Regions from separate parts of the Cetobacterium sp. ZWU0022 genome, predicted to be linked through region 1. Evidence: riboswitches for the same ligand, from Rfam matches in the RefSeq annotation. Region 1 holds a riboswitch; each other region holds the start of a gene.

Evidence for each region. A riboswitch is a leader RNA that binds a small molecule or an ion and turns the genes downstream of it on or off. The one in region 1 is predicted to bind lysine.
Region 2: it holds a riboswitch for lysine, as region 1 does, so the genes downstream of both, L988_RS07795 (aspartate kinase) here and L988_RS05290 (sodium:alanine symporter family protein) in region 1, are expected to answer to the same signal.
Region 3: it holds a riboswitch for lysine, as region 1 does, so the genes downstream of both, L988_RS10215 (Na+/H+ antiporter NhaC family protein) here and L988_RS05290 (sodium:alanine symporter family protein) in region 1, are expected to answer to the same signal.

What each region holds. Positions count from the first base shown of each region.
Region 1 covers NZ_JRJZ01000049.1:18,329-29,497, reverse strand. Annotated here, with positions in the region: gene L988_RS05305 (ABC transporter ATP-binding protein) at 1-1,503, opposite strand, end outside; gene L988_RS05300 (M20 family metallopeptidase) at 1,626-2,762, opposite strand; gene L988_RS05295 (AbgT family transporter) at 2,921-4,435, shown strand; lysine riboswitch at 4,500-4,673, shown strand; gene L988_RS05290 (sodium:alanine symporter family protein) at 4,755-6,224, shown strand; gene lysA (diaminopimelate decarboxylase) at 6,261-7,571, shown strand; gene L988_RS05280 (M20 family metallopeptidase) at 7,581-8,750, shown strand; gene L988_RS05275 (hypothetical protein) at 8,832-9,476, shown strand; gene L988_RS05270 (ZIP family metal transporter) at 9,508-10,323, opposite strand; gene L988_RS05265 (DUF305 domain-containing protein) at 10,497-11,169, shown strand, end outside.
Region 2 covers NZ_JRJZ01000089.1:25,965-37,133, reverse strand. Annotated here, with positions in the region: gene L988_RS07830 (manganese efflux pump MntP family protein) at 76-636, shown strand; gene L988_RS07825 (metallophosphoesterase) at 650-1,621, shown strand; gene L988_RS07820 (SLC13 family permease) at 1,663-2,760, opposite strand; gene hutG (formimidoylglutamase) at 2,781-3,725, opposite strand; gene L988_RS07810 (urocanate hydratase) at 3,738-5,756, opposite strand; gene L988_RS07805 (basic amino acid ABC transporter substrate-binding protein) at 6,192-6,905, shown strand; gene L988_RS07800 (argininosuccinate synthase) at 6,917-8,119, shown strand; lysine riboswitch at 8,157-8,331, shown strand; gene L988_RS07795 (aspartate kinase) at 8,431-9,633, shown strand; gene L988_RS07790 (aspartate-semialdehyde dehydrogenase) at 9,649-10,632, shown strand; gene L988_RS07785 (pyridoxal phosphate-dependent aminotransferase) at 10,647-11,169, shown strand, end outside.
Region 3 covers NZ_JRJZ01000128.1:11,071-22,239, reverse strand. Annotated here, with positions in the region: gene fabD (ACP S-malonyltransferase) at 1-683, opposite strand, end outside; gene L988_RS10240 (beta-ketoacyl-ACP synthase III) at 758-1,750, opposite strand; gene plsX (phosphate acyltransferase PlsX) at 1,740-2,756, opposite strand; gene rpmF (50S ribosomal protein L32) at 2,856-3,038, opposite strand; gene L988_RS10225 (DUF177 domain-containing protein) at 3,075-3,557, opposite strand; gene ychF (redox-regulated ATPase YchF) at 3,648-4,742, opposite strand; gene L988_RS10215 (Na+/H+ antiporter NhaC family protein) at 4,848-6,332, opposite strand; lysine riboswitch at 6,434-6,606, opposite strand; gene gpmI (2,3-bisphosphoglycerate-independent phosphoglycerate mutase) at 6,662-8,182, opposite strand; gene tpiA (triose-phosphate isomerase) at 8,206-8,964, opposite strand; gene L988_RS10200 (hypothetical protein) at 9,079-9,669, opposite strand; gene L988_RS10195 (ComF family protein) at 9,690-10,199, opposite strand; gene L988_RS10190 (zinc ribbon domain-containing protein) at 10,294-10,515, opposite strand; gene L988_RS10185 (YraN family protein) at 10,499-10,858, opposite strand; gene L988_RS10180 (ribonuclease HII) at 10,861-11,169, opposite strand, start outside.

The DNA of each region.
Region 1 (11,169 bases):
GATATTATCTAAAGCTGATGTAGCTTCATCTAAAATTAAAATAGGTGGATTTTTAAGGAAAATTCTACCGATAGCAATTCTTTGTTTTTGACCACCAGATAGTTTTACTCCTCTTTCACCAACTTCAGTGTCGTAACCATCAGGAAGAGTTTCAATAAAATCATGGATATTAGCTTTCTTAGCAGCGTCTATAATCTCCTCATCTGTAGCTTCAGGCTTACCAATTACTAGGTTTTCTCTGATTGTACCTGTAAATAGGAATGGGTCTTGCTGAACAATTCCTATACTTTGTCTTAGCGAATCTATTTTGAAATCATATATACTTTTAGAATCTATTTTAATATCTCCGCTGTTAATATCATAGAATCTAGGAATCAGATTACAGATTGTTGTTTTTCCTCCACCAGAAGGTCCTACAAGAGCAAGTTTTTCTCCAGCGTTTATACTTAAAGAGAAATCTTTTAAAATATTTTTTTTCTCATGACTAAAGTATATATTTTCAAAAGTGATTGCTCCTTTTACATTTTCTAAGTTTGTTGCATCAGAGGAATCTTTTTCGATATCTTCATCTAGCATCTCTTTGAAACGTTTAAATCCACTCATTCCATTTTGATATTGTTCAACAAAACCAACTAATCTTTTGATAGGCTGACTAAAAATTCTGATATAAAGTAGGTAAGCTAAGAAATCTCCAAAATTGATTTTACCTTGATATGTAAAAATTGCACCAAAAACTAAAACAAGATAGTCTAGCATATCAGTAAAGAATGTCATCCCTGAAACATATTCAGCCATAACTTTATAAGCTCCTTCACGAGCTTTTTTGAATTCGATATTACTTTTTTTAAATTTTTGTAATTCCTCTTCTTTATTGACAAAAGCTTTTGAAACTCTAATTCCACTGATACTATTTTGTAATGTTGAATTAATAGCGCCAATTTTTTCACGAGTTTCAGAGAAGGCATCAGTCATTTTTTGTCTTCTATTTAGTGTGAACCAAACGATAAACGGTATTACAGAGAATACAATTAATGTCAAAGGAATATTGATTTTTAGTAATAGGAAGAACGAACCTAAGATCATTATTATAGAGATAAATAGATCTTCTGGACCATGATGAGCTAATTCTGAAACCTCTTGTAAATCGTTTACAATTCTTGACATGATACTTCCAGTTGCAGTATTATCAAAGTATTTGATAGGAAAGTTTTGAAGTTTTGCATAGACATCTCTTCTCATATCCCCTTGCATTCTAACTCCAACAACATGTCCCCAGTAATTCATAAAGAAGTTACAAAGAAGTTTTATTAAATATATTCCTAAAAGAATACCCGCTAAAGTAATAATAGCTTTATAATTTTTATTTGGAATATAGTTGTTTACAGCAGCTCTACTCAACATAGGGTATATTAAATCACAGGCGGAAACTGTTATAGCAGCAAGTAAATCTAAAAAAAATAGTTTTTTATAAGGTTTATAATAACTTATAAATTTTTTTAACATTAAAAACCTCCAATATTTAGTAATTTTATTACACTATATAATTTTAAAAGAAAAGTATATAAAAGTCAAAGAATATTAAAATTATCCACAATAAAAAAAGAGTTCCGAAGAACTCATGATAATTATAAGCATTTAAATTCTTTTAAGATATTTAAAAAATATTCTACGCCATGTGTTAAAGCTTCGTTGTTGAAATCAAATCGACTGTTATGAAGAGCACAAACATGACCGTTTTCTTCATCTCTAACACCAACAAGAGCTAAAAGACCTGGAGTGCCATCTTGAGAGTAGAATGAAAAATCCTCTGACCCACTTAAAGAGATATCAGTAAAAACGGTTTTTCCATTTAATGCGTGAAGTGCATGTTCAAATAGTTTTTTATCATTGATAACAGGAGGATAAAAAGGTTCAAAATGCATATTGATATCAACATCAAAAGCAGTTTCAAAACCAGAGTTAATTTTTTCCATTCTCTCTTTTATGAAAGGAATCAAAGACCTATTTTCTAATCTAATTGTTCCAAGCATATTGACACTTCCAGGGATAATGTTACGAACAGTTCCAGCATGGAAAGCTCCTATAGTTAGAAGAAAATGTTCATACGATGGAATGTTTCTAGATTTTATAGATTGGTACGCTTCAACAAGTTTGGCCCCAATTAAGATAGAGTCAATTCCTTTATGTGGTTGAGCACCGTGACACCCTTTACCAGTTAGAGTTATATCTAAATTTATATTTTGAAGAGAAACACATCCAGATTTCACAGCAAACTCTCCAACTTTAATTTCAGGATAAACATGAAGTGCAAAAATAGCTTCAATTTTCTTAGATTTATAGTAGTCATCAGCAACAATAAAACGAGCCCCACCTGCTCCTTCCTCTCCGGCTTGAAATATGAATACTAAAGATTTTTGTAATTTAACACCTGAGTTTATTAATTTTTTTATCTCTTGAATGAATGTTAAAAGCATTGCAGCATGACCATCATGACCACAAGCGTGCATCATACCATCTATTTTAGATTTAAATGGATTGTTACTCTCTTCTTTTAAAGGTAAAGCATCAATATCAGCTCTGAAAGCCAAGCAAGAATCAATTGTACCAGGAATAAAAGCTACAGTACTCGTTCCAATAGAATGATACTCAACACATTCCTCATCTAAAATTTTTCTAATATACTCAGAAGTTTGAAACTCTTTTAAAGCTATTTCAGGTATTGTATGAAGATAATTACGATGTGTATTAAGATTGTTTAACATAAAATCACTCCCTCACTATTTATTATTTTAATTAATACCATATTTCTTATGTTTTTGTCATATTTATATTATGAATGAGTTAGATAAAAATAATATAGTTGTATAATTTATACTCAAGTAGTACACTGATTTAAAACAAAAAAATGGGAGGGGTTTAAATGGAAAAAATTGGTGTAGAAAAAAAACACAGAATTTTGGATTGGATAGAAAAAGTTGGAAATAAAATTCCACATCCATTTATGTTATTTTTCTTTTTAAGTGTATTTATTATTTTGCTGTCAGCACTTTTGAGTAGTTTTGGAGTTCAAGTTGTAGATCCTGTAAAGAATGAAGTTGTTAAAGTAAAAAATCTTTTTTCTGGTGAAGGTATTAATTTTATGCTTCAGAATACAATTAAAAATTTTACTGGTTTTTCTCCGTTAGGATTAGTTTTAGTAATGACTCTGGGAATTGGATTAGCTGAACATGTGGGTTTAATTTCAGCTTTTATGAGAAATACAATATTAAATAGTTCACCAAAAGTTATTACATTTATGATTATGCTTATAGGTATTTGTGGAAATATAGCATCTGATGCTGCGATAGTAGTAGTCCCGGTGATTTCAGCATTTATATTTTGCTCATTAGGAAAACATCCACTAGCAGGGATAGCGGTTGGGTATGCTGCAACAACAGCGGGATTTAGTGCTAATTTGATAGTGGCGGGAACTGATGCCTTATTAGCAGGAATTTCAACAGAGGCTATGAAAATAGTAAATCCAAGTATAACAGTTTCGGTTGTAGATAACTGGTATTTTATGGCAGTTTCGACATTTCTATTAGCTATTGTAGGAACAGCAATAACTGAGAGAGTAGTAGAGCCTAGATTAGGAAAGTATACAGGTAAAAAAACTATAAAAAGAGAAGAGGTTACTATTTTAGAGAAAAATGCTTTGAAAAAAACAGCAATAAATGTTGGAATATATTTGGTTCTTTTAGTAGCAATAGTTTATCCTAAAAATAGTTTTTTAAGAAACCCAAATACGGGATCTTTATTGAACTCACCACTTTTGAATTCGATTATTCCACTTTTATTAATATTATTTTTAGTTGGTGGAATAACGTATGGTAAAGTAGTTGGAAATATAAAGGAGATGTCAGATATCCCGAGATATATGACAATGGGAATGAAAGATATGGCGAGCTATATAGTTTTGGTATTTATGATAGGGCAATTTATAGCTTATTTTAATTGGAGTAAATTAGGTTTTGTTTTAGCTGTAGAGGGTGCGGATTTGCTTAAGAACTTAAATTTAAGAGGGATACCTCTATTTATAATGTTCATATTACTTTCAGCATTTATAAATCTTTTTATAGGAAGTGGGTCTGCAAAATGGGCGTTGCTAGCACCAATATTTATTCCAATGTTCTATATGTTAGGATATAATCCAGCATTAACTCAGATGCTTTATAGAATAGGAGATTCAACAACTAATGTAATATCTCCACTTTTTCCATACATGCCAATTATATTAGGATTGACTCAAGAATATGAAGAAGATTCAGGAGTGGGAACAGTTATATCTTTAATGCTACCATATACTATAGCTATGTTGATTATGTGGATAATTTTAGCAATAATTTGGGTATATTTTAGCATACCTTTAGGACCTGGAGTTGTAATAAAAATTTAAAAAATATATAAAAAAACTTGCTTTTTATTTTTTTTAATGTTACTATTCATTCAATTTAAGAGAATTTTAAGGTAGAGGAGCGAACAACAAAAGTAAGTTAGTAGAGCTAGACAAAGCATTGAAACTAAATGAAAGGGAAGTTTGCCGAAATAAAAGTTATGTCAAAAACTTTTATTGGGTATATAGATAATATCTATATAACTGTCATTAGTATATCTAATGTTGTGCTATCCGTTATTTGTAATATTATAAAATTTACAAAAAACTGCCTATTTTATTTTTATGGGGCAGTTTTTTTATTTAAAAAGGAGCGCAGAAAATGTTACAGTTAAGTAGAGTGAATGAAGTTTTTAGTTTTTTAGGTCCAGTGACCGATTTTTTATGGGAGTTTCCAAGAAATTTTGAGTTTTATAAAAATATTCCTTTAGTAGGAAATTTTACGTTAGCGATATTATTGCTAATGGGATGTGGAATGTATTTTACAATGAGATTAAAATTTGTTCAAATAAGATATTTTAAAAGAAGTTTGCAGATTTTAAAAAATAAAAGTAGCAATCAAGTTGGAATCTCACCAATGGCGGCATTTTTATTGAGTAGTGCAACAAGAATAGGGCCTGGAAATATAATGGGTGTTACAGGAGCCGTATTAGCAGGAGGCCCAGGAGCACTATTCTGGATGTGGGTGAGTGCATTTTTCGGAATGGCAACAAGTTTTGTTGAAGCAACCCTTGCACAGATATTTAAAGAAAAAAATGAGGATGATTATGTAGGAGGAATAGCGTACTACGGAAGAAAACTTCTAAATAATAGTAAGTTAGCAGGATTACTAATAGCAGGTTCTTATATCTTCTATGCTTTATTTACTCTTCCGTCACAAGTTTTCCATATGTTTACAGCATTTGGAAGCTTAGCAGGTCAGATTACAGGAGCAGTTTATACTAGAACAGATAACGTCTATATAGTTATAGGAGTATCTATAATTATATTTACCTTTGGAATAATTTTTGGTGGAATAAAAAGAGTTGCAGCAGTAACTGATTTCATAGTACCAATAATGGCAGTTTTATATTTTGGAGTAGCTTTATTCTTGATAGCTTTAAATTTAGATAAAGTTCCATATTTCTTTTTAGCTGTTTTTAAAGGAGCTTTTAGTCCGTCAGCTTTATTCGGAGGTTCAATAGGTATAGCTTTACAACAGGGAATAAAAAGAGGATTGATGTCAAATGAGGCAGGACAAGGAACAGTGACTATGGCAGCGGCGGCAGCAGATGCAAAACATCCAGTAGAACAAGGTTTTGTTCAACAATTTGGAGTTTTTATAGATACATTTGTAATTTGTACGATTTCAGGTTTTTTAGTAATTATAGCAAGTATATGGAATTTAGATACTCAAAACTTTGAGGTTTTAAGAAGTGATAAGTTAGGATATTTCATAGAATCATTAAAGGTACTATCACCAGCATCACTAAATGGAATTATTCAATTTATAGTTTCTCTGTGCTATGGGATGTTTGCATTTTCGACTATACTAGGAATGATTGCATTTATAGATATATCGGCAACTGAGATATGCAGAAAAAAGATATTTTTAATCTCAATGAAGCTGGTATCATCTCTGATATTTATTCCGTTTGGAGTTATGTGTGTTTGGTCGGGATTGGAGTTAGATAATATTTGGGTAATAAGTGATTTTACGAATTTAGTTATGGTATTTATAAATGTACCGTTGATATTGTTAGGATTTAACTTTGCACAAAAATCATTAAAAGAGTATGAATTAAATCAATAAATTAATTTATAAATTGTACTGAATAGGAGGAGTGGGATGAAGTTTTTAGGAAGTATGAAAAATGTAGATGGTATTTTAGAAATAGGTGGGATTTCAGTAAAAAAATTGAAAGAGGATTTTGGAACACCTTTGTATATATATGATTTAGAGTTACTACAAAAGAAAATTAGAGATATAAAAAATTCATTTAAAAGTGAAAAATTTAATACAACTGTTGTGTATGCGTCTAAAGCTTATCTGTCAAAAGGAATGGCTCAAGTTGTAGATAGAGAGGGATTACATATAGATGCTGTTTCAGGAGGAGAGTTATATACAATTCTTTCATCTGGATTTCCTTCGAAAAGAGTTCATATGCATGGAAACAATAAATCTATAGAAGAACTACATATGTGTGTAGAACATGAGATAGGAAGTATAATTTTAGATAACAGATTTGAAGCTGAAAAAGTAGCTCAGATTTGTAGAGAGCTAGGAAAAAAGATGAGTGTTATGGTAAGATTAAATATAGGAATAGATGCACACACTCATGAATATATAAAAACAGCAAAGCATACTTCAAAATTTGGAGAATCAATTTTTGATAAAGAGATAGAAAATATTGTAAAAGATATTGTTCAAAAAGAAGAGTTAAACTTTTTAGGTTTTCATTGTCATATAGGTTCACAGATTTTTGATGAGCTTGCTTTTTGTGAAGGTGTAAAAACAATGGTTCAATTCACGAAAAAGATTTCAGAGGAGTTAAAAATTAAAATTCCTGAAATAAATATAGGTGGAGGATTCGGGGTTAGATATACTGAAGAGGACACAGATACTGATTTAAAAAAGATGATGAAAAAAATTATTATCTCTTTAGAGGAGAACCTACTAGCAGAAAATTTATCAGTTGAGAATGTGATAATAGAACCTGGGCGTTCAATAGTTGCGGCTGCAGGAAGTACTTTATATACAGTTGGAGGAAATAAGAAAACTTTTGGTGAAGAAAACTATGTCTTTATAGATGGCGGAATGACTGATAATATCAGACCAGCACTATATAGCGCTAAATATGAAAGTGTTGTTGCTAATAGATTAAATGAAAGTAAAAGAGAGTTAGTAACAATAGCTGGAAAATGTTGTGAATCAGGGGATATAATAGCTAAGAATACAAAGTTAGGAAAATGTTCAGAGGGAGATTTAGTACTGGTTAGTTGCACAGGAGCCTATGGGCATTCAATGAGTAGTAATTACAATAAAGCTTTGAGACCTGCTGTAGTTTTTGTAAAAGATGGAAAGAGCTATTTGGTTTCAAAAAGAGAAAGCTATGAGGATTTAATAAAAAATGATCTTGATTTATTAGAAAATATATAGGGAGACAAAATGGATATAAATAAATTGAAAAGTGAATCTCAGAAGATAAAAGATTGGTTGATAGATGTAAGAAGAGATTTTCATCAGCATCCAGAGTTAGGAACTGAAGAGTACAGAACTCATGATAAAATATGTGAATATCTAAACGATATGAACATTCCATATAGAACATCATTCAATACTGGAGTGATAGCAGATATAGTTGGAGAAAATAAAGATATTACAATAGCATTAAGAGGTGACATTGATGCACTACCTATTTTAGATATGAAAACAACAGAGTATTCATCTAAAATTAAAGGTGTTTGCCATGCATGTGGTCATGATGTGCACACAACAATTGTCTTAGGAGTTGCAAAATATTTTTATGAAACTAAAACAAAACCACCAGTGAACATAAGATTAATATTTCAACCCGCAGAGGAAACTGTTGGAGGAGCAAAGCCTATGATAGAGGATGGAGCACTTGTTGGAGTAGATGCTGTATATGGTTTACATGTAGATGACACAATAGAGAGTGGGAAGATAGGAATCAAATACGGTGCTATGAATGCTTCATCAGATACTTTAAAAATTAAAATAAAAGGAACTAGCTGTCACGGCGCATATCCGAGTCGAGGAATTGATGCCCTTCTAATAGCTTCTCATGTAATTATAGCTCTTCAAAGTATTGTAAGTAGAAATTTAGATGCTAGAGAGAGCGGAGTAGTAACAATTGGAACAATAAATGGGGGAACAGCTGGAAATATAGTTGCCAATGAGATTGAATTAAAAGGAACACTTAGAACCTTAGATCCTGAAGTAAGAAAAAAAATGAAGAAAAGAATAAAAGAGATTGTTGAAGGAATTCCGTTAGCTTTTGGAGGAGAGGGAGAAGTAGAGATAGAACCAGGATATACAGCTCTGATAAACCACAATAAAAATGTGGATATTGTGAGAGAAAATGCAATTAAATTACTTGGAGAAAATAGCGTATATGAAAAAGAATTAGCCAATATGGGAGTTGAAGACTTTGCATATTTTGTTGAGAAAATCGAAGGAGCATTTTTTACATTAGGAGTCAGAAATGAAAACAAAAATATAGTGGCACCAGCTCATAATGGAAATTTTGATATAGATGAAGAGTCTATCTTAAATGGTGTAATGATGCAAATATTAAATATTTATACTACAAAATAAAAATTTATAAAATCAAAGAAAAAGAGAGTTTTTTTAGTAATATATCTCATAGAGTATATAAAATTAAAAAGGAGATCAACTATGAAAAAGATTTTAATCATATTAATTTCTATTTGTTCAATAGTATCTTTTTCTGCTGAAATAGTAAATGAAGTAGTAAATGATAATAGTGTTCCTATTATTGAAAATGTTTCGATATCTGATGTAGCAAATGAAGAGTTTATAATAAGTGTTATGGGAAGTTTAGAATCAGATCCAGAAATAATGAACAAAATTAATGAAATAGGAGAAATTGTAGACTCTGAAGTTCAAAAGGACAGTCCAGATTGGAAAAAAGTAGAAGAGTTATATAATGAGTTGTCAATATATACAAATAAAGTTGCTGTCAATATGATGAGAACTTTGAAAGAAGGAGGATTAGAAAAAAGTGATCCAAATTTTGAGAGTGATATGAATAATGAGATAGTTTCAGATATGTTTTTAGATCAAGATATGCCGTCAAATCCTGTAGATGAAAATGAGATTATGGAAGCTATAAAAAAAGGTATGACAACAAAAGAGATTGCTCGTATGGAGGAGATTAGCGGAAAAATTTCAACAGAGATTGAGTTGCCAAATCCAAATTGGGAACAGGTTGAAAAAGATTATAATGAATTATCTAAATACACAAATAAAGTTACAGTTATAATAATGCAAGTTGAGAAAAAAAGAAATGGAGTTCAATAGAACTCCATTTTGCATTTTTGTATTGTAATTACTATCCAAGAGCTACATCTAGAAACATCATAAGAGCAAAGCCAAACATAACACCAATAGTCCCAGAGTCGTCATTTTTAACTTCTTTGGCTGTTGGAATAAGCTCTTCAGCAACAACATAAATCATAGCACCAGCAGCAAAGGCAAGAGCATATGGAAGTAAAGATGTCATTTTAATAACAAAGATAGCTCCTAAAACACCTGCGATAGGTTCAACTATTCCAGAGGCTTGACCATATAAAAAAGCCTTCCATCTACTCATACCCTCTCTTCTAAGAGGAATAGATACAGCAGCTCCTTCTGGGAAGTTTTGAAGTCCGATTCCAATCGCAAGAGTGACAGCAGAGATTAAAGTAGCAGAATCACTTCCTGTTACAGAAAGAGCACCAAAAGCAACTCCAACAGCTAATCCTTCTGGAATATTATGAAGAGTTATGGCTAGAACTAATAGAACACTTCGTCTCAATTTTGTTTTAATTCCTTCTGCTTCTGATGTTTCTTTATTTAAGTGAAGATGAGGTAGGAATTTATCCACACACCAAAGAAAGCCTCCTCCTAGAAGAAAACCTATTAAGGCAGGTTTCCAACCTGGAAGACCAATCTCTTCAGCAAGTTCAATAGCAGGATTAAGCAGTGACCAAAATGAAGCTGCAATCATAACTCCTGAGGCAAATCCAAGCATTCCATTTAAAACTTTTTGGTTTATTGTTTTAAAGAAAAAAACCATGGCAGAACCAAGCATAGTAACAAAATATGTAAAAAAAGTAGCTAAAAAAGCTAATAAAATAGGATTTAATTCTTTTAAATATTCAAGCATAAAAACCTCCTGTTAACTATCAAATGGATTATATACTTAATTTGTATTTTAAATATATAACTTATTATATACCTAATTGTACGATATAGCTATAATTTTCCCTTTTTATTAAAAGGAAGTTATATACTATTTTATAATAATACTTTACACAGCGTTACTACAGGAGGAAAGAAATGATTGATTTTAAAAATATAAATATAATGGTAGGAGTTGCGGCTCTTTTTTCAACAGTATCTATAAACTCTTATGGAGATGGAGTAAAAGAGGTATCAAAAGTACAAAAAGAAAGAAAATATAAATTGGAATCTGAAGAAAAGATTTATAGTGTTTTAACACCTTTAGAAAAGGTTGTTCCAGATAATTTAAGAGGGTATAAAGAGTATGATGAATACGCCCATAGCTTAATGATGTCAAATAGTTCACAAATATTTTTAACGAATGATGTGGGAAATAATTTTGTGATTTATATGATTCCACATCATGAAGCTGCAATAGTTTCAAGCATCGGTGTTTTGAGATATACAACAAATCCTAAAGTTAAAGAGTTGGCGGAAAGGGTTGTAAAGATTCAAAAGAATGAAGTTAAGATAATGCAAAATCTTTTAGAGCAAGGGGAGCTAAGAGGAAATGAAAATTCTGAATTTTTAAAAAAGATTCAAAAGTTAAATGAACAGAAGATGGATATGAAATTTTATGAGTTATTAGGAAATGATTCTGAAAATGTAAGTGAGCACTATTTAAAATCAATGATTCCACATCATCAATTAGCTTTAGAGATGGCTAGAGAATATTTGAGGTATGGAAGTAATGAAGAATTGATTAAACTAGCACAAAAAATTTTATTAA
Region 2 (11,169 bases), on a different contig from region 1:
AATTTTTCAAAGGAATTGAGAAAATTCCGAGGAAAATGTATAATGTAAATTGACAAAACTAATTTGGAGGAAGATATGGACACGTTATCACTAGTATTAATATCTATAGGATTGGCTATGGACGCATTTGCAGTTTCATTGACAGAGGGATTGGCAATGAAGAGATTAAAAAAAAGGAACATATTTAGAATTGCACTTGTTTTTGGAGGATTTCAGGCTTTGATGCCGTATATTGGATGGAGAATAGGTGGAGTTTTTGCAGAAAAAATATCGCAGTATGATTATATTGTAACAACAATACTATTATTATTTGTTGGTGGGAAAATGATTTATGATGGATGGCAAGAGCAAGAGTGCGAAGAGAAAGGTAAATGCGATATGGTGTCGAATTTACTTTTATTAGGGTTTGCTACAAGTATTGATGCTTTGGCTATTGGATTTTCATTCTCATTGGTTCCAAATTTAGATATATATTATTCGATAGAAATAATTGGAATAATAACTTTCTTTATAGCTTCAATTGGAGTTTTCTTAGGACATAAGATGGGGCATCTAATAAGTTATAAAACAGAATATCTAGGTGGAGGAATTTTAGTTTTAATGGGGTTGAAAGCTTTCGTAAGTCACTTTATCTAAAGAGGAGAGATCTATGGAACGATTGTTTTTAGTAAATTTTATGTTTTTATTAGCAATTTTACCAATTATATATTTAAGACGTAGTTATTTTAGAAGAAATATTTTTTTAGGAAGATTTTTGGGTAACTATATTTTTATAACTCACTATATATTTTTTCTATTGATTATACTAGGAGTTGTAAATCATTTTTACAACTTAACTAAATTTGATATGTTAACTGTAGCTTTTATAGTTTTACCGATATTTTTTGTTTTTTCTTATTACAACTTTTCAGTTGCTAGAGTAATAAAAATGGAGATTCATTTAAAAAATCATAATATAGGTAAAAAGTTGAGAATAGCTTTTATATCTGATGTTCATCTATCTGCATTAACTAATAAAAAAAATATAGAGCGTTCGTTAGAGCGAATGTTTGAAGAGGAACCAGATATTCTTTTAATAGGTGGAGATTTAATAGATTATAGTTGTAGAGATATAAAATCGAATTTTTCAAATAGTTTTAGAAGGGTAACGCCTAAATATGGTATTTATGCTATTGTTGGAAATCATGAATATCAAGGCGGAGTTGAATCTAATATAAAATATATTGAAAACTTGGGGATAAAAATTTTAAGAGATGAAGTTTTAACAGTTGATGGAGTAAATATAATTGGAAGAGATGATGTTACAAATAAAAGAAGAAAAAAAATTGCGTATTTAACAAAAAAAATAAATACTGATTTACCAACAATCCTTCTAGATCACAATCCGAATTCAATAGAGGAAGCAATTTTAAATAAAATTGATTTAGAGCTTTGTGGACACACACATAGAGGACAGTTTTTTCCATATAATTTAATTGTAAAAAAAATGTATAAGAATTATCATGGATATAAAAAATTTGAGGAAACTCATACACTTGTGAGTGCTGGATTTAGCTCATGGCTTATACCGTATAGAGTTAACAGTACGAGTGAGATAAATATTATAGATTTATATTATTAAATTAAAAGCCTAGCAAAAATACTTTTTGCTAGGCTTTTGTTTTAGATGAAAAATATAAATAGACTTCCTAAAAGAATTAGAATTGCAAAATTTAAAATTGAAAAAATCTTAAAATATTCTTTTTTATCTTCAGGATATTCATCAAGATATAGTTTATACGATATTAAACTAGCTAACGATGCGATTAAAGTTCCAAGACCACCAATATTAACTCCTATAAGAAGAGGTTTCCATTCTGCTGTGAAACCAGAAATAAGAATTGCAGCAGGAACATTACTGATAATTTGACTCATAAAGATTCCAGTTAAATATATTCCTAAATCAGTTGCCAGTAAATTTGTCATTATCTCTTTTATAAAAGTTATATTAGAAAGATTACCAACAAATATAAAGAAGCTGACAAAAGTAGCCAAAAGAATCCAATCTAATTCTTTTAAAATATTTTCTTTTCTTAAAATAAGATAAGTTAGATTTAAAAGAGTTACATAGGTTATTGGAAATTTAAAAAATATATTCATCAAAACTAAAATAAAAATAGTTGATGAAAATAAAACATTTAAATTTTTATTCAAAATAGGTATGTCTAACTCAAAATATAGCTGATCCTTTGGTGTAAAAAAATTAATAACTAAAAGAATAATTAAACCTAAAGATGATATTCCAATTGTAATTTTAAAAAACTCTATAGCTAAAGGTGCAAATTTAGAAAATATAAAAATATTTTGAGGGCTTCCCATAGGGGTTAAAGCACTTCCTAAATTAGCAGCAATAGTTTCTAAAATAACAATTTTTAAAGTTGAAAAATTTGATTTTTTTCCAATTATTATAGTTAGAGGTACAAAAGTTATAAGTGCCACATCATTAGTTAAAAACATACTAAAGAAAAAAACTAAAAATATTAGAGCAGCACATATAACTCTTTGATTATTATACTTTTTTAAAAAACTGATAGCTATAAAATCCAAAATACTCTCTTTTTTGTAGAGTTCAACAACAACCATCAGATTAAAAAGTATCATCAATACATGAGTATCAATATATGAAAATTTTGGTAATGAAATAAAACTGCTCAAGGCAGCAAAAAGGGTCGCTATAAGAAATAGCGACTCAGATTTTAATCTATTAAATAACTCTTTCAAAATTTATCCTCTCCAGTATACTATTCAAAATGACAGAGAATAAGTTCATATATTATGTTTGCCATCAATCGAGATGTTCTATCATCATAGTCGAATGTAGGATTGATTTCAGCAACATCAATTGTTAAATTTTTAGAATATCTAGCAATTGTTTTAAGTAGTGGTAAGGCATTTCTAGGATTTACACCAAAAGTTTGAGGTGCACTAACTCCTGGTGCAGATGTAATATGAAATACATCAGTACATAAAGTTAGATGAATATAGTCATTCCTATTTAAAATAGAGTAAAGTTCATCGTTAGGAATTGTTCTTATCTCTTCTGCAAAATAGTATTTTACACCAAGATGATCAGCTCTATCAAAAAGCCTTTTTGTGTTAGAGAATTTTTGAATTCCAAAAACATTGTAATCAAAATTAAGGTTCTTTTCTTTACATATATCAGCTATTTGTAAAAACATAGTTCCTGAATTTCTTCCGTTAGAGTACTCTCTCATATCAAAGTGGGCATCAAAGTTTATGATTCCAATTTTAGGGGTTGTATTTTTTTCTAAAGCGTATTGTAAAATACCACTATAGTTAGCAAAGGCTATATCATGTCCACCGCCTAAAAGAACAACTAAGAAATTTCTCTTCTTAAGTTCTGCAACAATATTAGCTAATTCAGTATGTGCAGATTCAAGATCATGCCCAACAACTTCAATTGGAAACTTTAAATCATAAAATTTTAGATTCTCTTTAAATATAGGAAAGCCTGACAAAGCTTTTTTAACTTGAATCCATCCATCTTTAGCTCCCAATCTTCCAGAGTTTCTTCTCACACCTTCATCCGAGTTAAAACTAACAAAACATACTTTTTTTTCATCGAAGTCCACATTAACTAACTCTTCAAGAGTCATAATTTTAACAACTTGATGAATTCTAAGAACATCTAACTCTTCACCGTCTACTCTTCCATTCCAGTACATAACTCACTCCTGTTATTTATCTAATAGTTTATTAATTAAGTCTTCACTAGCAATATATGGTAGTGTGATGTGATCAGTTCCAAGATTATTGTTGTTAAACTCGATAACTGTTTCAATAGAGTGTGGGTTTCTTGCCCAAGCTCTTCTTGCAACCCCTCCCATAACATCCCAAGGCATAGCTGTAGATAAGATCTCATCTACTCTCTTGCTTCCATCTAGGACCATTCCAAATCCACCGTTGATAGATTTTCCTATTCCTACTCCTCCACCATTGTGAAGAGCAATCATAGTCATTCCTCTAGCTGCATTTCCGGCAAAACATTGGGTTGCCATATCAGCCATGATATTACTTCCATCTTTAATATTTGAAGTTTCTCTGAATGGAGAATCAGTTCCAGATACATCATGATGATCACGTCCTAACATAACAGGACCAATCTCTCCTTTTCTAACCATGTCATTGAATTTTAAAGCTATAGCAGTTCTACTCATAGCATCTTGATAGAATATTCTAGCTTGAGTTCCAACAACAAGGCCATTTTCATCGGCATCTTTAATCCAAACATAGTTATCTCTGTCTTGGTATCTTCTATTTGGATCAACTAACTCTAGAGCGGCAGCATCAGTTTTAAGTAAATCCTCTTTTTTTCCAGATAAACAAACCCATCTAAAAGGACCATATCCATAATCGAATAATTCAGGACCTAAAATATCTTCAACATATGATGGGAATATAAATCCACCTTTATCGTCTCTTCCATTTTTTGAAATCTCTTTAATTCCTATATCATATATAGATTTTAGGAAGCTATTACCATAATCAAAGAAATACACACCTTTACTAGTTAAACTTTTAATAACATTATAGTGTCTTTCTAAAGTTTCATCAACTAATTTTCTAAATGTTTTTCTGTCTTCAGCTAGAAGTCTAGTTCTCTCTTCAAATGTTATTCCAACAGGACAATATCCTCCATCGTAAACAGCATGACAAGAAGTTTGATCAGATAGAAGATCTATATGAATGTTGTTTTTGTCAGCGTATTCTAATAGATCTACAATATTACCGTGATAAGCTATGGCATATGGAGTTTTAGAATTCATTTTCTCTTTTGCTAAAGTGAAAACTTCAGCTGGAGTAGAAAGGAATTTGTTTATCCATCCTTGTTCTAATCTAGTTTGAATTCTAGATAGATCTACTTCTGCAATAATAGAAACCCCTTTAGCAATTACAGTAGCTTTTCCTTGAGCTCCACTCATTCCACCAAGACCTGACGTAACAAAAAGTTTTCCTCTTAAGTCACCATCAGCAGGAACTCCACAGAAAAGTCTACCAGCGTTTAAGATTGTTGAATAAGTTCCATGAACAATTCCTTGTGGACCGATATACATCCATCCACCTGCTGTCATCTGTCCATAATTAGCAACTCCAAGGGCAGCGGCTCTAGCCCAGTTGTCATAATCATCAAAAGCTCCAATCATAAGAGCGTTTGTAATTATAACTCTAGGAGCTGAAGGGTGAGATTTAAAAAGTCCAGTCGGGTGACCTGAAGCTACAACAAGAGTTTGATCCATTGTTATATTTTCAAGATACTTTTTAATTAATCTATATTGCATCCAGTTTTGACAAACTTGTCCTGTTTCACCATAAGTAACAAGTTCATAAGGATAAAGAGCGATGTCAAAATCAAGGTTATTATCAATCATAACTTGGATAGCTTTAGCATCGGTACAGTTTCCTTTGTATTCAAATATAGGTTTACCATAGATATTTCCAGTTGGTCTAAATCTATACCCATATATTCTCCCATAAGTCTTAAGTTCATCTAAAAACTCAGGAGCAAGCATTTCATGAAACTCCTCAGGAATATATCTAAGAGCATTTTTAAGAGCAAGTGCAATTTCATCTTTTTCTAAGTGAACAACTCTTTTAGGAGCTCTTCTGATTTTAGGATCAAATTTTTGAATCTCTAAAGGAATATCAGCAGCAGTTAATTTAATAGTCATCGCATTGAAAATTTCTTGATTTAACATAATCTCCTCCAGTAAATAAAATATATTTAAGAACAGTAATTTATTACCTCATAAAGTCATAAAAATAAAATATATTCTATATAGAATTAGAATTAAAAAAATATACTGTATAAATAAAAATAAAAAAAGTGAAAAAATTTTTTCAAAAAAAGATTGACATTTTCATATCAAATCTGATATTATCATTTCAAATAAAAAATTAAAGGAGGAAAGCAGATGACTATGAGAAGGATTTTAAGGACACAAACTAGAATTAACAAAAAGAATATATTTTTGTGTGCCCTAAAAAACAATCTCATTAATGTTGTTATGCTATAGATTTTTTATTATTCTATAAAGTTACAATTGTATTTTGAGTCAGTGTTTTGATAGCACTGACTTTTTTTATACTCAAAAATAAAATATATAAAAAATAAAAATTAGGAGGTAAGTATTATGAAAAAGATGTTATCAGTAGTTTTATTTTGTATTATGGGAGTTTTAGGTTTTGGAAATGATGTTTTATATGTGGGAACAAATGCGGAGTTTGCACCATTTGAATATATGGAAAATGGTGAGATAGTTGGATTTGATATTGATTTAATAAATAAGGTCGGAGAAAAAATAGGAAAGGAGATAAAAATAAAAAACATAACATTTGATGGACTGCTTCCAGCACTTCAGACAAATAAATTGGATTTAGTCATTGCTGGAATGACTATGACAGCTGAAAGAGAAAAGTTTGTAGATTTTTCAGATGATTATTTTGTAGCTAATCAAGTGATAATAGTACCTGAAAAGGATTCAACTATTGCAAATCTAGATGCATTAAAAGGGAAAAAAGTGGGAGTAGTATTAGGATATACGGGAGATTTGATGGTTTCAAAAATTGAGGGTATAGATAAAATCCAATACAATTCAGCACCGGGTGCAATCATGGCTTTAAGTTCTGGAAAGATAGACGCTATGATTCTTGATTCAGCACCAGCAGGAAGCTACATATCACAAAATAAAGGGTTGAAAGTTGTAAAAATTGATGCAGAAGAGGAGAAGTATGCTATAGCTGTTGCTAAAGGGAAAAAAGAGCTTGTAGAATCGATAAATAAAGCTTTAAAAGAGATAAAAGAAGAGGGAACTTACGACAAACTTATTATAAAATATTTTAACTAGGGAGGATATTAATGAAAGAAAAGGTTATTTTAGCGTACTCTGGGGGATTAGACACATCGGTTATAGTACCTTGGTTAAAGGAAAATTATGATTACGAGGTTATAGCTGTTGCTGTGGATGTTGGACAAAAAGAGGATTTTAAAGCCATTGAAGAGAAAGCTTATGTGACAGGAGCATCAAAATTTTATTTGGTGGATAAAGTAGAGGAGTTTGTAAATGATTATATATTTCCAACTCTGAAAGCTGGTGCAATATATGAAAATAAATATCTGCTAGGAACTTCTATGGCAAGACCAGTAATAGGAAAAGCCTTAGTAGAGATAGCACACAAAGAAGGAGCGAAATATATTTCGCACGGGGCAACAGGAAAAGGAAATGATCAGGTTAGATTTGAATTAGCTATAAAGGCTCTTGATCCATCTTTAAAGGTAATAGCACCGTGGCGTATTTGGGATATAAAATCTAGAGAGGAGGAGATAGAATATTTAGAGAAAAAAGGGATAACTCTTCCATTTCATAAAAAATCTCCATACAGTAGAGATGAGAATCTTTTTCATGTGAGTCACGAAGGGTTTGATTTGGAATATCCATCAAAAGAGCCAAATTTTGAAAATGTTTTACAATGGGTAAAAACTTTAGAAGCTGCAAACGAGAAGAGTGAATATATAACTTTAGAGTTTATTAAAGGAGTTCCTGTAGCTTTAAATGGAGAGAAGTTATCAGGTGTTGAAATCATAAAAAAACTTAATAAAATAGGATCAGAGCATGGAATTGGTGTTTTAGATATGGTCGAAAATAGATTGGTTGGAATGAAATCAAGAGGAGTCTATGAAACGCCAGGTGGAACGATTTTATATTTTGCACATGAAGAGTTAGAAAGATTGTGTTTAGATAAAGATACCTACCAAGAGAAAGTAAAACTTTCTCACGATTTTTCAAAATTAGTTTATAATGGGCAGTGGTTTACAACTTTAAGAGCGGCAATATCAGCTTTTATAGACGTTACACAGGAGTTTGTGACAGGTGAAGTGAAATTAAAATTGTATAAAGGAAATATAATTTTAGCAGGAACAACATCACCATTTTCATTGTACTCAGAGGAGTATTCAACGTTTGAAAAAGATAGTGTTTACAACCAACAAGATGCAGAAGGATTTATAAATCTATTTGGTCTACCGATTAAGATTGAAGCCTTACTAAGAAAAAAGTTTTGACATTCTAAAAAAAAAATGATATTCTACCTTAAATTAATATTTTGATAGAGGTTGCGAAATTCAAAAGTAAACAAACTAAGATTTAGTAGGTCAAAGAGGTTTGTTGAAAGGGAAGTTCGCCGAAGTTCAACTTTTTCTACTAGAAAGATGAGCTGGGTGTATAAAGAAGATTTATACAACTGTCACCGAAATGGTGTTGTGCTATCGTAGATTATTATTTTAAGCTAACATAGTTGAAATGAGTTTTTCAGGCGATAGTTATTTTTTTGACTATCGTTTTTTTTATTATAATGTCATCGGAGGAGGAACTAATGAGAGTAGTAAAAAAATTTGGTGGAAGTTCAGTTGCAACAACAGAAAAAATAAAAAATATAGCTATGGATATAGCTAAAAATTATAAAGAGGGTGATGAAGTTGTAATTGTAGTTTCAGCAATGGGTAAGACAACGGATGCACTTATAAAGTTAGCTAAGGAGATATCGGATACCCCTGATGTAAGAGAACTAGATTCTCTTTTATCCACAGGAGAGCAGCAAACAACATCTCTTTTGAGTATGGCTTTAAAAGAGCAGGGGTGTAAGGCAATATCTTTAACAGGAGCTCAAGCAGGAATTAGAACTGGTGGAGTTCATACAAAAAATAAGATAGAGAGCATAAAGATAGATAGAATAGAAAAACATCTAAAAGATGGAAAAGTAGTTATAGTTGCGGGGTTTCAAGGTATAAATGATAATGGTGATGTAACAACTCTTGGAAGAGGAGGATCAGATACGAGTGCTGTAGCTTTGGCAGCAGCTTTAAAATGTGATTGTGAGATTTATACAGATGTTACCGGAATATTTGGAGTAGATCCTAGAGTTTATAAAAATGCAAAAAAACTAGAAAAAATTTCATACGAGGAGATGATGGAGATGGCAAATTTAGGAGCTGGTGTAATGGAGACAAGAGCGGTTGAGATAGGAAAAAAGTATGGAGTTAGAATATATGTTGGGCAAACTTTAGGGGTTGAAACAGGTACATATATTTGTGATAGTAGTGAGATAATAGAGAAAAAAGCTGTGACTGGAATATCTATAAATAAAAATGTTATAATGGTAAATCTAGAGAATTTTTCAGGAGTACCTAAAAATGTAGCTACTGTTTTTAATAATCTGGCAAAGCATAGTGTAAATGTAGATATGATATCACAAAATGAGGTTCAGAATATAAAAGGAAGTATAGGATTCACTTGTCCTTTAACAGATGATCACTTTCTAAATAACTCATTAGAGGATATTAGAAAAGAGATTCCTGCAATAGAAGTTACAAAAAGAACGGGAGTTGTAAAAATATCTTTAGTAGGAATAGGAATGATAAGCAACTTTGGAGTAGCAGCAAAAGTATTTGAAGTTTTAGCAGATATAGATGCAGCGTTTTATCAGTGTACAACATCAGAGATTTCAATATCGTTAATCATAAAAGAGGATGAAGCGGTAAAAGTAGTAGAAAGACTAGCAGAAGTATTTTCAATATAATAGGAGGATAAAGCAATGTATAATATAGCGATAGTTGGAGCGAGTGGATTAGTTGGAGGAACATTTTTAAAAGTTTTAGAGGAGAGGGATTTACCGATAGATAATTTATATCTATTTGCATCAGCTCGTTCAGCAGGAAAAGAGGTTATTTTTAAAGGAAAAACTTTAGTTATAGAGGAGCTAATTGAAAATAGTTTCGATAGGGATATAGATATAGCACTATTTTCAGCAGGAGGAGATATTAGTAAAAAATTTGCACCTATTGCGAGTGAAAAAGGTGTAGTTGTGGTTGATAATAGTAGTGCTTGGAGAATGGATAAGGATGTTCCTTTAGTTGTACCAGAAGTAAATCCTGAGGATATATTTAAAAATAAAGGTATAATAGCTAATCCAAATTGTTCAACGATTCAATCGGTTGTTCCTTTAAAAGTGATTAATGATCTTTATGGAATAAAAAGAGTTGTTTATTCAACTTATCAAGCTGTATCTGGAAGTGGAATAAAAGGCATAGAGGATTTAGAGAGAGGACTTAAAGGAGAGGCACCAAAAACTTATCCTCATCCAATAGTGAATAACTGTTTGCCACAGATAGATTCTTTCCTAGAAAATGGGTACACAAAAGAAGAGGAGAAAATGATAAACGAAACTCGTAAAATTTTAGGTAATTGGGAGCTTCCTGTGACGGCAACTTGTGTTAGAGTTCCAGTTATGAATGGGCATTCTGTATCTATAAATGTTGAGTTAGAAAGAGAGCCTAATATAGAGGAGTTAAAAGCTAAATTTAGAGAGTTTGATGGAATAATTTTAGAGGATGATGTACAAAATAGTATTTATCCTTTAGCTGCGTCAGCAACAGGAAAAGATGATGTTTTTGTTGGACGTATCAGAAAAGATTTTAGTATCCAAAATGGATTAAATCTTTGGGTTGTAGCTGATAACATAAGAAAAGGAGCAGCAACGAATGCAATTCAGATTGCAGAGGTTTTAATGAAAAAGTAGTTCGAGGAGAAAATATGTTAAAAGTAAATCCAAATTTAGATAAAATAGAGATATCTGTTATTAGAAAAATAGCAGAAGCGTGTAGAGAGTATGAAGATGGAGAGAAAGAGCTTATCAATTTAACAATTGGTGAGCCGGATTTGCCTCAGCCAAAAGAGGTTATAGATGGAACTATAGAGTATATGCAAGAGGGGAAGTTAGGTTATCCGCAACTTGGTGGGATGATAGAGCTAAGAGAAGAGATTGCAAAATTTTATAGAGAGAAGTATAAAGTTGATGTAAAATCAGATGAGATAATCATAACAGTTGGAAGTACAGAGGGATTATCAACGGCAATTAGAACTGTTATTTTACCAGGTGATGAGGTTATCGCACCTCTACCAGTATACCCAGGGTATGAACCTCTGATAAATTTAGCAGGAGCTAATTTAGTAAAAGTAGATACTTCGAAAGACAACTTTGAATTGACAGTGGAAACTTTAAAAAAATATGTCACTTCAAAAACAAAAGCCATAATTTTAAACTATCCATCAAATC
Region 3 (11,169 bases), on a different contig from region 1:
TTAGCGATTAAAACTACTTCTGAATTCTTAAATTCGAATCCTTCTAACGCTTCTTTTAAAATCTCTCCTGCCGGCTTCATTAGACTTGAATGGAATGGTCCTGAAACAGCTAACTCCATAGCTCTTCTTGCTCCTGCTTCCTTTAATACTATACAAGCACTTCCTATAGCTTCCTTTTCTCCAGCTATTACAGTTTGTTTCGGTTCATTGAAGTTTACTGCCTCAACAACCCCAGCTACACCCTTTAAAGTCTCAACTATTACATCTGAATCAAGTCCTAATATCGCTGCCATAGTTCCAGCTACCTCAGCTGACACTTTACTCATAGCCGCTCCTCTTAAAGATGTTAACTTTACTGCATCCTCCATTGATAAAAATCCAGCTGACCCAACAGCTGCATACTCTCCTACAGAGTGTCCTGCTACGAAATTTGCTACAATACCTTTCTCTCTTAGTAGTTTCTCTAAAACTAAGCTCATTGCAACGATAGCTGGTTGAGTATTTTTAGTATCTTTTAACTCCTCTTCACTACCTTCAAACATCACTTTTTTTAAATCAAAATCTAAGCTAGAAAATATTTTATCAAACTCACTTTTAGCTAAATCGTTATTCTCATAAAGTTCTTTTCCCATTCCAACATATTGCGTTCCTTGTCCTGGAAAAACAAAAGCTATTTTACTCATATTAACTCCTTTTTTTATAAATAACACATGTTTTTTTAATATACCATATTCTTTTTCTTATGTCAATTTTAAATTTAGTAAGACCATTTTAATATCATAGAAGCGTACGTTAACCCCGCTCCAAATCCAGTTAAAGCTATTGTATCTCCCTTTTTTACAAGACCTTTTTCCAATGCTTCTCCTAATGCTAACCCGATTGATGCAGATGATGTATTTCCATATTTATTTAAGTTTAAATAGAACTTTTCCATTGGAATCTCTAATCTTTTTGATGCTGCTTCTATTATTCTACTATTAGCTTGATGTGGGAATACCATGTCTAAATCGCTTGGAGTTAATCCCGCTGCTTCTAAAGCTTCTAAAGTTGCCTTTGGTAAAGCTTTAACTGCAAATTTAAATACATCTTGTCCTTTCATTTGTAAGAAGTTTGATCTCTCTTCTAAAACTTCTTGACTTAAAGGTTTTCTAGTTCCTCCTGCTGGAGTTCTTAATGCACCTTTCACATCCGCTTCTGCTCCTAAGAATTGTGATATCATTCCATATCCATCTTCTACTTCTGCTACAACTGCTGCTGCTGCTCCATCACCAAATAATACACAAGTATTTCTATCTTGCATATCTACACACTTCGAAAGAACTTCTGCACCTATAACTAAAACTTTTTTATTCATTCCTGATACAACTAATGCTTTTGCCATAGTTAAAGCATATACAAATCCACTACAAGCCGCATTTATGTCTACTGCCGCCGCATTTACAGCACCTATCAACTCTTGAACAACACAAGCCGTACTTTGAATTGGATAATCAGGCGTAGTTGTTGCTAAAATTATCATATCTATATCTTCTACAGGAACTCCTGCTTTTTCTAAAGCTACTTTTGCTGCCTCAGCTCCTAAATCAGATGTAGCTTGAGTTTCATTAGCAAATCTTCTTTCTTCTATACCAGTTCTAGTTCTAATCCACTCATCTGTTGTATCTATAATTTTTTCAAAATCAAAATTTGTCATTACATTCTCTGGAACATAAGTTCCTAATCCTATTATACCTACATTTTTAAGCTTCATTGTTTCCTCCTTCGCTTTGTTTCATAACCTCTGTTAATCTATCTATAAATTTGTCTTCTGCAAACTTATTGGCAACCTTTAAAGCATTTTTAATCCCTTTCGCCGACGAATTTCCGTGAGCCTTTATCGATATTCCATTTATACCTAAAAATAGTGCTCCACCATATTCTGAAGAATCTAATTTGGTTTTCAATTTTTTTAAAATAGGCATCAATAAAAGTGCTCCTATTTTTCCTAAAAGACTTTTTCCTATCTCCTCTTTCAAAATAGAAAATATAAATTTGGCCGTTCCTTCAGCTGTTTTTAATACCATATTTCCTGTGAATCCATCCGCGACAATGACATCTACTTCTCCATCCATCATCTCTCTACTCTCTATATTCCCAGCAAAATTAATATCGTTATTATTTTTCAACAAATTGAAGGCTTCTCTGGTGATTTCATTTCCCTTTCCCTCTTCTGTTCCAATATTTAATAATCCAACTTTTGGATTGCTTACTCCAAACATCTCTTCATAATAAAGAGAACCCATTGTTGCGAACTGATTTACAAACTCCGGTCTACAATCAGCATTAGCTCCAACATCCATTAAAACTATATCTCTTTTTTTACTAGGGAATATCGTCGTAATAGCTGGTCTTAAAACACCTTTTATCCTTCTCAACTTCAATTGACTTGCACTTATTAGTGCACCTGTATTTCCTGCTGATACCGATGCTTGAGCCTCTCCTGATTTAACTAGCTCTAACATTCTATTCATAGAGGCATCTTTTTTTGTTCGAACTGCCGTCATAGGATCATCTGTCATCTCTATAACTTCTCTCGCATCAAAAATCTCTACTCTGTTTTTATCGTATGTATATTTCTTTAACTCTTCTTCTATTTTTTCTTTCTGTCCAACTAAAATCACAGTCAAATTTTGTAATTCCTCTAAAGCTTGAACTGCTCCCTTAACTGTTTCAAGAGGTGCAAAATCTCCACCCATGGCATCTAAAGCGATTCTCATAATTTCTCCTCAATATATATATAATTATTAACTATTATAGCATATTTTAAGAAATAAAAAAAAGCAAGATTTAACTATCCCGCTTTTTTTTATAAGATATTACTCTACTTCTGTAGCTAATACTTGCTTTCCGTTGTAATCTCCACATGCAAGACAAATTCTGTGTGGTCTTCTTGGTGATCCACATTTGTCACAAGTTGCTAAAGTAGAACCTGTTAATGCGTGGTGAGATCTTCTCATGTTTTTCTTAGCTTTTGAAGTTTTCTTCTTAGGTACTGCCATCTTAGTTTCCCTCCTAATACAATCATATTTAAAAATTTAAAATTTTATGTCTAATAATTGCTGCCACCTAGGGTCAACGTCATCTTTCGAGTATTTTTCTACTTCAGAAGTATCTGAACACTCTGGAAGACATGCCTCATATTGTGACAAATCAAGTATTATATATTCTCTTACCAGATCAGAGATATTTATCTCGCTATTTAAAGCTTCTTCAAAGTGTTTATCACCAAACTCTTCCTCTGGCTTCAGGCTTGAAGTATACTTAGAATACTCTTTTGGATCTAGATATTCTGCTCTAAAATCTCCTTGGATTAAAGGCTCTATCTCCGTAAGACATCTAACACATTCTAACCTTAGTACTGTTCTATAAGATCCTTCAACTACATAACCATTATCGTCTTTAAAAGCTCTTCCTCTAATAGTTACACCTTCTGGAGTATCTATAGAATCTATAGTTTTTTCAACATAATCAAAGGTAACCTCTGATTCATTAATAATTTCACTAAGCTTTATTATCAATGTTATCCTCCTTATAATTACAATACCTTAATATTTTACTAGTTTTTTTAGAGGTTGTCAAGTAATTTTTCTTAACAACCTTTTATAATTTTATACGTTAAATAAAAACTCCATTAAGTCTCCATCTTTAACGATGTACTCTTTCCCTTCTAGTCTAAGAACTCCTGCTTCTTGAGCTCCTTTCCATCCAGAATACTTTATGAAATCTTCATATCCTACAACTTTCGCTCTAATAAATCCTCTTTCGAAATCTGTATGAATCTCTCCAGCTGCCTTTGGTGCTGTATCTCCGATTCTTATAGTCCAAGCTCTTACTTCTTTAACTCCAGCCGTGAAATAAGTTTGTAGTCCTAATAACTTAAATCCAGCTCTTATCAATCTGTTTAATCCTGGTTCTTCTACTCCTAAAGCTTCTAAGAACTCTTTCTTGTCCTCGTCTTCCATCTCTTGTAACTCAGATTCAACTCTTGCAGATACTACTACTACTTCCGCTCCTAAGTTAGCTGCATAATCTTTTACTCTTTCAACATATTCATTTCCTGTTGCTAAGTCATCTTCTGAAACATTAGCTGCGAACATCATTGGTTTCTGAGTTAAAAGTTGGTAAGTTCTTATTAACTCTTGCTCTTCTGGTGTTAAAATTAAAGTTTTTAACATTTTATATTCATCTAAGTGTGCTTTACACTTTTCTAAAACTGGCATTAAAACCATAGCTTCTTTATTTTTAGATTTAAATAACTTTGATTGTTTCTCGATAGCTTTTTCGATAGTTTCCATATCAGCTAAGATTAACTCTCCATTTATTATTTCGATATCTCTTATTGGATCTACACTTCCACTTACGTGAATGATATTTTCATCTTCAAAACATCTAACAACTTGACATATTGCAGCTGTAGTTCTGATATTTGATAAGAATTTGTTTCCTAACCCTTCACCTTTTGCTGCTCCTTCAACTAAACCAGCTATATCTACGAATTCAACTGTTGCATTTTGAACTCTTTGAGGATTAATTATTTTTGATAACTCATCTAATCTTGAATCTGGAACTGTTACCATTCCAACATTTGGTTCTATTGTACAAAACGGGTAGTTTGCCGCTTCCGCTGCTCCAGCTTTTGTTATTGCATTAAACAGAGTTGACTTTCCAACATTTGGAAGTCCTACTATTCCTATACCTATCATCTTAGAGATTCCTCCTGAAATTTTATTTTACTTTAGATTTTACCACATCTCTAACCTTTTGTAAATAAAAAAACCCTCACTTTATATGGTGAGAGTTTTTATTTTCTATGCCTCTTCAGCTACACAGCTAGTTTGTGTAGATTTTTTCAATCTTACTTTTGGTTCACTTGGTAATCCAAATCTTGGTATCAATCTATCTAATCCTGTCAATGTTGCAATTAGTATTGTTGAAACTGCTATTAAAGCTAAGAAGTTATATTTAATAATATCCATAGCTGTAAAGTTGTATAGTGGATAAACTGCTTGAGCAATTCCTAAGTAGAATCCTATATAAACATGCCAAGGTATTAATTGAGATCCAAATACTCCTAATGCATCACTAAATGTTGCATTTCTAAGTCTTAATGTTTCTATATCCTCTTCTGAACCTTCTACATTTTTCTCAACAATCTCTCTAATGATTGGTCCCATAGTTACTATTTGTGCCATCTCATCAGCTAATCCTGCATTTCCTAAGATTGATAATAATCCATTACAGAACATTAATTGTCTTACATTTCTTGATACTTTTACTACTATATTAGATAGTGGTCTAAATGCATCCATCAATTTCATTATTCCACCGAAAGCTGCAACCCACATCATCATTACAATTACCCAAGAACCCGCTCCTTCAAATCCAGAGTAAAGTAAATCTAAAAATGCTCCAGTATTTTCAACTGTTCCAGCTATTAATCCCAATCCGTAAGCTGAGAATATTCCAATAAACAAACAAAGTAGTGTTGTTAATCCTTTGAAAGCTGCTATTAAAACAAGCACTAAAGGTATTATCATATATGTTGGAACACCATCTTTAACTTGATTTAAAAGTGTAACTGCTGACTCTCTCTTTTCAGCTAGAACTGTCCAAACCTCTTCTGGTATCTGACCAATCGCTGTTGCTGCATCCCCAGTTGTTGTTGGTAATCCCATCGAAACTCCAGCAATATAGAATGCTACTATTCCTAGAAGTAAAACTAATCCTGACCAATATCCTTGATGTCTAATTCTTTTTATAACTTCAACTTTTTGAATTCCAGAACTAACTATAGTTGTATCAGATATAAGTCCTATATTATCTCCGAAACATGCCCCTCCTGCTATCGCTCCAACTGTTAAAGCTATATTTCCACCAACAATATGGTTAAGCCATAAAAATATCGGTGCACACGCTGCAAATGTTCCCCAGCTTGTTCCTGTTGCTATAGATAATACTGATGTAACAACTATTCCTACAACTGCTACAGTTCTTCCTGTAAGTCCAACATTCAATGCTAAGTTTATAATTGAAGCCCCTACTCCAGTTGACATAAATACTTCAGCCATTGCATAAGCTACCATCAATATAAAGAATGCTACTTGCATCTCTTTTGCATTATTTATTACTGCCTCTATTATATCATTCACTTTTTTCTTCTCTACAAATCCTGCTACAAGTGCTGCATAAACTGTTGCTATAGGTGCTGCTATAAGAGCGTCATATCCCATAAACATAAGTGCTGCCAATACTGCTACTGGACTTAATTTCAATAGTTCAATTATTGTGTTCATCCTAAAACCTCCAAGTTATTTTTTTAGTTCCTCTGAAATTTTAGGTAAAAAAAACTACCGTATAAAAAATACGGTAGCTAATCTGCAAAATATATCACAAATTTTTGGATAGCACAACACTGATTTCTCAGTGACAGTAGTATAGATATTCTCTATACTCCCAACAAAGACTTTTGACATAATCTCCATTTCGGCAAATTTCCCTTTCTTTTAACATCAACACCTGTCCGGCTCATTTAAAATACTCATGTTATTTGCAACCTCTACCTAAAATATTAAATTGTTCGAAACTTTTAAATTATAGTATCATTATTTGTTTGCGATGTCAATTATTTTTTTATTAAAGAAACACCGTTCATTTCAGCAGGTTTCTCAATATTTAAGATTTCTAACATCGTAGGTGCTACGTCAGCTAGTTTACCGTGGTTTAACTCACCTTTAAAGTGATTCGAAACGTAGATAAATGGTACTTCATAAGTTGTGTGAGCTGTAAATGGTTGATGAGTTGTTGGATCTTCCATCTTCTCAGCATTTCCATGGTCAGCTGTAATTAACACAGTTCCATCTAACTCAAGAACTTTATTTACGATAGCTCCTACTCCCTTGTCTACAGCTTGAACAGCTTTTACAGCTGCATCAAATACACCTGTATGTCCAACCATATCTGGGTTAGCAAAGTTCATTATAATAACATCAAACTTATCAGAGTTTAAAGCCTCTAAAACTTTAGATGTTAATTCTGGAGCTGACATCTCTGGTTGTAAATCATACGTAGCAACTTTTGGAGAAGCTACAAGTATTCTTTCTTCACCATTGAACTCAGTTTCTTTTCCTCCATTAAAGAAGAATGTAACATGAGCATACTTTTCTGTCTCAGCTGTTCTTAATTGAGCTAATTTATTAGCAGAAATAACTTCTCCTAACGTATTAACGATATCTTTATCTTCATAGATAACTTCAGCATCTATAGTACTTGCATATTGTCTCATGCAGTAGAATTTAGGCTCTAAAGCTTCTCTTTCAAATCCTACAAACTCTTTATCAACAAAAGCTCTAGTTATTTGTCTAGCTCTATCTGGTCTATAGTTAAAGTTAACAATTACATCGCCTTTTTTTACTATTCCATCTGCTGATAATAAAGCTGGCGCTATAAACTCATCTGTAATATTTGCAGCATAAGACTCTTCAATAACTTCTATAGCTGTTTTATTTGTTACAGGTAACTTTCCTACGATTGCATCATAAGCTTTTTCTGTTCTATCCCAGTTTGTATCTCTATCCATAGATAAGTATCTTCCAGAGATTGAAGCTATTGTTCCTACACCTAACTCTTCAGTTTTAGCAACTAAAGCTTTCATGAACTCTAATCCAGATGTTGGAGCTGTATCTCTTCCATCCATGAACGCATGAATATAAACTTTAGTTAATCCAGTTTTTTTAGCCATTTCTAATAAACCGAATAAATGATTGATGTGAGAGTGAACTCCTCCATCAGATAAAAGTCCCATGAAGTGGATGCTCTTATCATTTTCTTTAGCATAGTTGAACGCTTCTACAACTTTAGCTTTATCGTAAAACTCACCATCTCTGATCTCTTTTGAAATCTCTACAAGTGGTTGATAGATTACTCTTCCAGCACCTAAATTTAAGTGCCCTACTTCTGAGTTCCCCATTTGTCCTTCTGGTAATCCTACAGCTTCTCCTGAAGCTTTTATTAATGTATGTGGATAACTATTAAATAGTCTTTCGAAATTTTCTGGTTTTGCTGTTGCGATAGCATTTTTCTCTTCAGAGTGTGGATTGTATCCCCATCCATCAAGAACCATTAACATTAAAGGTTTTTTAGCCATTTTTAAGCCTCCTATTTTTTTGATTATCTTGCTCCTGCTTTTATAACTTGAATAAATGTTGGTGCATCTAAAGAGGCTCCTCCAACAAGTCCTCCATCTATATTCTCCATAGCTAATAATTCAGCTGCATTCTTAGCATTCATTGACCCTCCGTATTGGATTGTAATTTCTGCTGCTGCCTCAGCACCAAACATAGCTACTAAAACATCTCTAATCTCTTTATGAGTTTCTTCAGCCATCTCTGGAGTAGCTGTTTTTCCTGTTCCGATAGCCCATACTGGCTCGTAAGCAACTACAACTTTAACTGCCTCTTCAGCTGTTAAACCTGCCATTCCTTCTCTTACTTGCTTTTCGTTTACTTCAGCAGTTTTTCCTGATTCTCTTTCTTCTAATTTTTCTCCGATACAAAGAATTGGAATTAAATCGTGAGCTAAAGCTGCTTTTACTTTTTCGTTAATGAAAGCATTAGATTCGTGGAAGTATTCTCTTCTTTCTGAATGTCCTAAGATTACATACTTTACCCCAATCTCTTTTAACATAACTGGAGAGATTTCTCCTGTATATGCTCCTGAATCTTTTGTATGCATGTTTTGTGCAGCTATTGCAACATTTGATCCTTCAACTGTCTTCACTGCTGATTCTAAAGCTGTGAATGGAGCACCTATTACGATTTCTACTCCCTCTACACCATTTGTTAACTCTTTTAACTCAGTTAATGTAGCTTTTGTTTCCGCTACAGTTTTATTCATTTTCCAGTTTCCTGCAATTATAGTTTTTCTCATAATTTTCTCCCTCCAAATTTTTTATTAATTTTAAGTTTATAATAACATAATTTCTATCTTTTTAACACGCACCATGTTGTCTATATTTTCATCCTAAATTGAGTATTTTTTTCTCTAATTTAGCAATTTCTTTCTACGTTCTTCTTTCAAAACCTCTCTTAAATAATCTTTATGATTCAGTAATAGGTCATCTACTAACGGTGAAACAGCTCCTTCTAGAACTTCTAAAACCTCACCAAACTCTTCTTTTTTAAACGCCTCAAATACTTCTTCGGCATACTTTTTAAAATCATCTGCATACTCATCGTAATCAGTATATAATAAATCTATCGCCGTTGCCTCTTTTAACGATAAAACTATGCCTAAAACCCATTCAACAAAACTTACCATTTCAATAACTTTTGATAAATCTTGTTCATCTTCTGATATATCATCTAAATTATCAAAAAACTTATTGCTATATGACTCTAACAAATATAGTGACTCTATCAAAATTTCTCTATGCGAACGTGTTGTCAATTCCAACACTCTTACTTTTTTATTCAACGGTAATGCTCTGCCATCGACCATCTCACCATCTAATTTTAACTCTACAATCACTTCTCCATGTTTTATAACATTGGCCTCTAACTTCTCTAAAACATTCAACAACCTTGTTGTTCTTATCCCTAAACTTACCTTTTCACCATTTATAAAAATCTCCATTTTCACCCATCCTTAATTAATTATTTAAAGTATTCCCTAACTGCTGCTAAAGTAAAAAAAATAACTTTCTTTACTTTGTGTCGCTCTTTTAATTCTCGTTCTAACTCTTTTAAAGTAGCTCCTGTAGTAACAATATCATCGACAATTAAAATTGTTTTTTCGAAATAATCCCCCTCAATTTTAAAGGCTTTTTTAACATTTTCTTCTCTTTTAAGATTACCTTTAATCTTATACATATACTTAGTATTTTTTATTCTTTCTATTTTAACAAAATCAATCTCTGAAGATTTTAGCAATTCATCTACCTGATTGTATCCTCTTTCTAAAAATCTTTTTTTATTTATCGGGATGGATATTATCATATCTATTTTTTCTTTTTCTAGTATATTTTCTACTGCCTCTTTTACAAATACACTTAAATCTTTTGCTATATCTTTCCTATTTTTAAATTTGAAATCAAAAATCATCTTTTTTACATCTGTATAGTAATACAAATAGTAAAGATTTCCCATTTGTTTTAAACTACTCATCTCTCTTAATTTGATAGAGCACTTAAAACAAAGATAGCTTTCACTCTTTAAGTTTTTACCACATATAGTACACCTATTGTCAAAAATCAATTTTCTAAGGAGTTGCTTTAGCATATTTTTTTGCCTTTTTATTTTTTGCGAACTCTTTATCAACTATCTTCGCTGAATAAAACTCTGTGTAACCACATTCCACACATGTTTTTATATAATAAGTTCCTATCTCTATTTTTAACCCTGGACTTTTTTCTGGTATCACAGCTGTTTTAACTATATATTTATCACTACCACATTTTAGACATCTATATTCCAAGTTCATCACCCCAAAAAATATTCTTGAGCCATTCTACATCATCTTTGAAAAAAATTATAGCATCAAATCGTATCTTTTCACTATCTAATCTATTTTTTCTTATAAACTCCTTTGCTGTAAGGTATATTTTCTTTATCTTTTTTTTATCTATCGCCTCTTGTGGCATACCAAATAAATTATTTTTTCTATATTTCACTTCAAAAAAAACAAGAGTCGTTCCATCGTATCCGACAATATCTATCTCACCAAAAAAGCCTTCATAATTCATCTCTAAAATTTTAATGTCTAGATCCTCTAAATACTCTTTAGCTCTAATTTCATACTCTCTTCCCTTGCTTCTTTTATTCATAACTACTCTCCTAAAATTTTCTTTAAGAAACTTTTTCTATGAACTCCCTCTATAGGTCCTTTATCTAATATTACACCTCTATGTACAACAGTACCATAACCTTTATGTTTTTGGAATTGATACTCAGGATATTTCTCAGCTATATCAATCATCATTCTATCTCTTGTAACTTTAGCTATTATAGACGCTGCTGCTATCGATAGACTTTTAGAATCCCCTTTTATAACGGGATCTTGCTCTCCTAAATACTCTCTTATTTTGTGATTTCCATCAACTAAAACTTTATCAAAATCTACTTCTTTATTTAAATT